Regions from separate parts of the Tardiphaga sp. GW821-FHT12E02 genome, predicted to be linked through region 3. Evidence: predicted binding sites of a transcription regulator. Region 3 holds the regulator's gene; each other region holds the start of a gene.
What was found. Region 3 encodes PhoB, which activates phosphate uptake and scavenging genes when phosphate is short. Its sites were predicted from a motif close to TGTCATNNANCTGTCAT; they were not measured.
Positions count from the first base shown of each region.

Region 1 (2,264 bases), 1.5 Mb from region 3:
CACCTCGTGGCAGGGCTATCTTGGCCCGGCCAATCTGCCGAAGGACATCGTCGTCAAGCTCAATGCCGAGATCCGCAAGATCGTCGAGCGCCCCGACATCCAGAAGGAACTCGCCGGCCGTGGCATGGAAGCTTTCTCCGGAACACCGGAAGAGTTCGACGCGTTCCTGAAAGATCAGTTGGTCGTATGGCAGAAGCTGATCGAGGGCGCGGGCATCGAGAAGCAGTAATGGTGCGTCGTCCCCGCGCAGGCGGGGACCCATAGCCTCCGTCCTGTCCAGGAATGCCCGCACGCGCCTTCGAGCGCCGTCGCACTGACCGTGGTTATGGGTCCCCGCCTGCGCGGGGACGACTGTGGAGGGGGCCGTGGTGTATTACGTGTACATCCTCGCCAGCGCTCGACACGGCACGCTCTATATCGGTGTAACGAACAATCCTGCCAGACGCCTTGCGCAGCACAAGACCGGCAAAGGCTCTAAATTCGCGCAAGCCTACAAGGTGTTTCGCCTCGTCTATGTCGAAGGCTACGACCGTCCCGGCGATGCGATCGCGCGAGAAAACAACTAAAAAAGTGGAATCGCGACTGGAAGATCAGGCTGATCGAGGCTGATAATCCTGAATGGAGTGATCTGTCGCCGCTGCTGGTGCAGGGCTATTGACGCCCTTCTCTCCCGTCGTCCCCGCGCAGGCGGGGACCCATAACCACGGTCAGCGCGAAGGCGCACAGTCGTTTGCGCTGAGTATAGAATGAGAAGACGGAGGTTATGGGTCCCCGCCTACGCGGGGACGACCAATGAGACAGCCCCCAACCGGCCTAACCCGCAGCCACGGCGACGGGATGCCGCAGGGATTTCCACCGCTGTCATCCCGCCTTCATGGAACCGTCGCCTGATCGTAACCGCCACTCTTCAGAACACCGCGCGTGATCACCCTGAGGAGACAAAACCATGCGCAACACGTTCCTTTGCTCCGTCGCTTCCCTCATCTTGCTGTCTTCCACCGCTTTCGCGCAGTCGGAAGGTGAATTCCCCGCCAAGCTCGCCGGCCATGCCGTGCTACCGGCCAATTCGACCGTAGAGGCCCCCGCCGATGCGCCGAATGATCTGAAGACCTCGGGCAAATACACCACCGGCAAGCGCGTCGAGAAGCTCGGCAGCGTGATGGGCAAGTCCAAGGAGCGCGACACCGGCATCATGCTCCCGATGCAGGGCCAGCCACTGCAGGGCCATTCCGGCATCAAGACCATGCCCGACGGCTCGTTCTGGGTGCTGACCGACAATGGCGCCGGCTCGCGCGCCAACTCGCCCGACTACATGATCTATCTCAACCGTCACAAGATCGACTGGAAGAGCGGCAAGATCGAGAAGCAGGAAACCGTATTCCTGCACGATCCCGACAAGAAGGTGCCGTTCCGCATCGTCCATGAAGACACCGCGAAGCGCTATCTGACCGGCTCGGACGTCGACACGGAAGGCTTCCAGATCGTCGGCGACAATTTCTGGCTCGGCGAAGAATTCGGCCCCTACATCATCAAGGCCGACAAGACCGGCAAGGTGCTTGAAGTGTTCGACACCGTGGCCGACGGCAAGCCGGTTCGCTCGCCGGATCACTGGCAGGTCGCCTCGCCGGGCGCACCGGGCGCCAGCTACACCAATGTGAACCTGAAGCGCTCCAAGGGCTATGAAGGTTTTGCGGCGTCGAAGGACGGCAAGTTCCTGTACGGCCTGCTCGAAGGCCCGATCTGGGACGCCGAGAAGAAGGACTGGGAAAAGGTCGACGGCAAGGAAGCCGCGCGCATCCTGGAATTCGACGTCGCCGCCCAGAAGTTCACCGGCCGGTTCTGGCACTATGTGTTCGAAGCCAACGGCAATGCCATTGGCGACTTCAACATGATCACCGCCGACAACGGCCTGATCATCGAGCGTGACGACGGCGAAGGCACCAAGGACAAGGCCTGCGCCGACGGCAAGCGCGGCACCGACTGCTTTCCGGACCTGCCGAAGCTGAAGCGCGTCTACAAGATCGAGATGAACGACAGCAATGTCGGCAAGCCCGTCCGCAAGGTTGGCTATATCGATCTCTTGAAGATCCAGGACCCGAACAAGCTGGCGAAGAAGCCGCTCAATGACGGCGTGCTGGCCTTCCCGTTCTTCACCATCGAGAATGTCGATCAGGTCGATGCGACCCATATCATCGTCGGCAACGACAACAACCTGCCGTTCTCGTCGAGCCGCGATCCGAACAAGGCCGACGACAACGAATTCG
Region 1 covers NZ_JBXAQK010000001.1:1,886,543-1,888,806, reverse strand. The annotation lists gene AC1RQ5_RS08925 (Bug family tripartite tricarboxylate transporter substrate binding protein) at 1-229, shown strand, start outside; partial or broken gene AC1RQ5_RS08920 (GIY-YIG nuclease family protein) at 369-658, shown strand; gene AC1RQ5_RS08915 (esterase-like activity of phytase family protein) at 947-2,264, shown strand, end outside.
Region 1: the regulator PhoB is predicted to act here: its motif matches at 860-876, upstream of AC1RQ5_RS08915 (esterase-like activity of phytase family protein).

Region 2 (2,264 bases), 1.5 Mb from region 3:
TCTTCGGCATCGAGATTGAATGTCTCCTGCCGCAGATGAAAGCGCGTGTCTGCCGCCAGATGCGGACGCAACGTTTCGATCGCCGACAGCAGGCCCCGGGCATTCTCGGCACCACGCAGGCCGGGTTCCCAGGACCAGGTGGTGCCGTGAAAAACCGTGGTGATGCCATTGGTGATCGCCTGCTTGTCGCTGTCGATCAGCGCCACATCGACAGGGAAATCGACGCCGGGGCGTGGCATCAATTGTCGTTCGAAGGCGTCGCCATGGATATCGACAATGCCCGGCATGACAAGAAGACCGCGCGCATCGAGGCCCAGCGCGCCCTGCGCGGTGCCAGCAATATCCGCGATGCTGCTGCCCGAGATGGTGAGCGAGGTTTCGCCGATCTCCTGACCGAGCAGGGTCCGTCCACCTTCGATATAGATTTCTGTCATATTTAGCCCATCTGCTGCGGCGGTTTGACGCCCTTATATTTGCTCAAGAAGTCTTCCACCGACAAGCTGCGGAAATCCGGCAGCACCTGTCGCAATGTGTCGTGATCCCAGTCCCACCAGGCGAGGTCCATCAGGCCCTGTTCCACGGCTTCGGAAAAGCGGCGACGGATCGGTCGAGCCGGATTGCCGCCAACGATCGTATAGGCCGGGACGTCCTTGGTGACGATGGCGCCTGCCGCGATCACCGCGCCGGTGCCCACATGCCGACCCGGCAGCACGACGGCGCCATGGCCGATCCAGACATCGTGGCCGAGTGTGCAGTGGTGTTCGCGGCGCCATGCGAAAAAATCGGCATCGTCGGCCTCACCCGGAAAATAGGCGCTGGCGCGATAGGTGAAATGCGATTGCGACGCGCGCTGCATCGGGTGATTGCCGGGATTGATCCGGGTCAGGGACGCGATCGAGCAGAATTTTCCAATCGTTGCATAGGCGATCTGGGCCTCGTGCTCGACATAGGAGTAGTCGCCCATCGACACTTCATGCAGCACGGTGCGGGCGCCGACTTCATTGTAGCGGCCGAATGTTGCGTCCTTCAACTTCGCGCTCGGCTCGATCGCGGGATCGAGCGACAACATCTTTCCAACCATGACACATCCATGACCTGTAGCGGGCGCGCACGTCATCAGACCGTTTCGTGACAGTGACGTGACGCGTGAATGAAATTGCATCTGCGTGCGGTGCAGGGCTGCGGGTTGGGCATTGTGACAGTCGCGTCACATCGCTGTCATCCGCCAGCGATAGGCGTGCATGGTTTGTTAACGCTGGAGTTACACATGCTTGCAGTCGAAGGCCTGACGTGCCGTTTCGGTGCCAAGGCGGCGGTCGATAATGCCAATTTCGAGATCGCGCCGGGCTCCTTTGTCGGCGTGATCGGGCGTTCCGGTGCGGGCAAGTCGACTTTGCTGCGCATGGTCAATCGCCTGGCAGAACCGACATCCGGCCGGATCATGTTCGACGGCCTGGATGTGACCGCGCTGAAGGGCCGCGAATTGCGCCAATGGCGTGCGCGCTCGGCGATGATCTTCCAGCAGTTCAATCTCGTTGGCCGTCTCGATGTTCTCACCAATGTGCTGATGGGCCGCCTCGCCGATATGCCGCAGTGGCGTTCGCTGACCCAGATGTGGCCGGAGCAGGATCGGGCGCTGGCGATGTCAGCGCTCGAACAGTTCGACATGGCGCAATATGCCTCGCAGCGCGCCGATCAGCTGTCCGGTGGTCAGCAGCAGCGCGTTGCCATCGCCCGCGCGCTCGTTCAGCAGCCGGACCTTATTCTCGCCGACGAGCCTATTGCCTCGCTCGATCCGCGCAACACCCGCATCGTCATGGATGCGCTGCTGCGCATCAACAAGCATTTCGGCATCACCGTGATGTGCAACCTGCATTCGCTCGATCTGGCACGCACCTATTGCGATCGCCTGATCGGCATGTCCGCCGGCCGTGTCGTGTTCGACGGCGCGCCTGCCCAGCTCACCGAACATATCGCACGTGAACTCTACGATCTCGAAGCCGATGAGGTGATGGGATCGGCACCGGTGCATGTGCCGGCTGGTGCGCGCGTGCCTGAATACGGGGCCGCTGCCGTCGCCTGAATGAATTGCCGCGAGGATGTCAGCCTGACTGTCAGGCGAGAGATGTCATCGCGGCGATAGACGTTTCGTCTACCCATAAGAAACTCCGTCACCTCTCCAGATCGCGCAGGGATTGCCATGATCAATCGTCGCTCCATCGTGCTCGGCGCCGCCGTGCTCGCTTTCGCCGCCGGCTCCGCCT
Region 2 covers NZ_JBXAQK010000001.1:1,912,022-1,914,285, forward strand. The annotation lists gene AC1RQ5_RS09030 (alpha-D-ribose 1-methylphosphonate 5-triphosphate diphosphatase) at 1-434, opposite strand, end outside; gene AC1RQ5_RS09035 (LbetaH domain-containing protein) at 437-1,081, opposite strand; gene phnC (phosphonate ABC transporter ATP-binding protein) at 1,268-2,083, shown strand; gene phnD (phosphonate ABC transporter substrate-binding protein) at 2,201-2,264, shown strand, end outside.
Region 2: the regulator PhoB is predicted to act here: its motif matches at 1,206-1,222, upstream of phnC (phosphonate ABC transporter ATP-binding protein).

Region 3 (2,264 bases):
GACCAACAAGATCTTCACCTCGCCGAGCGACCGCCGCACCCAGGATTACATCACCGGCCGTTTCGGCTGACGCGACATATTCGCGAGAGGATTGACCTATGGCTTTTGAACACACGACCAAGGCCTTCGACGACGATCTTCAGGAACTCACCCGTCTCGTCGCCGAGATGGGGGGCCTGGCCGAACGTCAGATCGCAGAGTCCGTGGATGCGCTGGTCCGCCGCGACGTCGCCCTGGGCGCCCGCGTGGTGGCCACTGACGCCGAAATCGACCAGCTTCAGCGGCTGATCGAGGAACGCGCCGTCCTCACCATCGCCAAGCGCCAGCCGATGGCTGTCGATCTGCGCGAGATCGTCGGCGCGCTGCGCGTCGCCACCGATCTCGAGCGTATCGGCGATCTCTCCAAGAATATCGGCAAGCGCGTCAATGCGCTGGACAGCGACTTCCATCCGCTGAAGCTGATCCGTGGCCTCGAACACATGACCGATCTGGTGAACACCCAGGTCAAGGCCGTGCTCGATGCCTATGCCGCGCACGACCTCCCGGCCGCCATGGCGGTGTGGAAGGGCGACGAGGAAATCGACGCGATCTGCACCTCGCTGTTCCGCGAACTTTTGACCTATATGATGGAAGATCCGCGCAACATCTCGTTCTGTATCCATCTGATGTTCTGCGCCAAGAACATCGAACGGATCGGCGATCATGCCACCAACATCGCCGAGACGGTGTTCTACATGATCGAAGGTCAGCAGATGGTCGACAAGCGCCCGAAGGGTGACATGACCAACTTCGCTACGCCGGTGAGCTGAGGCTCATCGCGACGTCTCTGAACGACAGATAGGAAGCCAGCCATATGAACGCGCGCATTCTGGTAGTGGAAGACGAGGAAGCTCTGACCACGCTGCTGCGCTACAATCTCGACGCCGAAGGTTACGACGTCGAGACGGTTGCCCGCGGCGACGATGCCGACACCCGCTTGAAAGAGCGCGTGCCGGACCTCGTGGTCCTCGACTGGATGTTGCCCGGCCTGTCCGGCATCGAACTGTGCCGTCGCCTGCGGGCGCGGCCGGAAACCAAGGCGCTGCCGATCATCATGCTCACCGCGCGCGGTGAGGAGAGTGAGCGCGTTCGCGGCCTCGCCACCGGCGCCGACGATTACATCGTCAAGCCGTTCTCGGTGCCGGAACTGCTGGCCCGCGTGAAGGGCCTCCTGCGCCGTGCGGCGCCGGAGCGTCTGGCCACGGTGCTGGCTTTCGGTGACATCGAACTCGATCGCGACAAGCGCCGCGTGGTGCGCGCCGCCCGTCCGATCGATCTCGGTCCGACCGAATACCGGCTGCTCGAATTCTTTCTCGAGCATCCCGGTCGCGTGTTCAGCCGCGAGCAGCTGCTCGACAGCGTCTGGGGCCGTGACATCTATATCGACGAGCGCACCGTGGATGTTCACATCGGCCGTCTGCGCAAGCTGCTGAATCCGGCCGGCGAACCCGACCCGATCCGGACCGTGCGTGGCGCGGGCTATGCGCTGGACGATCGCTTCGACAAGGCGGCGGAGTAACGCTCTTTACCTCACGCTCTGCCCTCATCCTGAGGAGCCGCGCAGCGGCGTCTCGAAGGATGGCGACGGAGCTCCGACATCTCATGGTTCGAGACGGCGCTTCGCGCCTCCTCACCATGAGGGGCGGAGGTGGGCGGCTCTAGCTCAATAGCAAAGCAACAAAAAATGCCCGGCTCATCGCCGGGCATTTTCGTTCGTGCTGTTCGCTTACCGCATCGGCTTCGGCGCTGCCCGGCGACGATCGCTCGCAGGCTGGTAGGCGATCCGCGAGTGGTGCGCGCAGTAAGGTGCGCCGGCCACGGCCTTGCCGCCGCAGAAATAGAAATCGGTGCTGGCCGGATCACCCACCGGCCAATGGCAGGTGGCGTCGTTGAGCTCGACCAGCTGCAGGCGCTGGCTGATCGGGATCACGTTATCGACCGAGATCGGATCCGGCTCCATCTCGACCTGATAGTCGTGAGCCAGCGCCGTGTTGCCACGGGCGACCGGGCGCGGCATGCGCACCATCTGCTGGGCCGGACGCGGCTTGCGCGGGCGCGGCGCGGCAGAGGAGGGGCTCTTGGCGCGGCCGGAGAGGCCCAGGCGGTGCACCTTGCCGATAACGGCATTGCGGGTCACGTTACCGAGTTCCGCGGCGATCTGGCTGGCGGAAAGGCCGCCTTCCCAGAGTTTCTTGAGCTGTTCGACGCGATCGTCGGTCCAAGTG
Region 3 covers NZ_JBXAQK010000001.1:427,278-429,541, reverse strand. The annotation lists gene pstB (phosphate ABC transporter ATP-binding protein PstB) at 1-70, shown strand, start outside; gene phoU (phosphate signaling complex protein PhoU) at 99-809, shown strand; gene phoB (phosphate regulon transcriptional regulator PhoB) at 854-1,558, shown strand; gene AC1RQ5_RS02010 (GcrA family cell cycle regulator) at 1,766-2,264, opposite strand, start outside.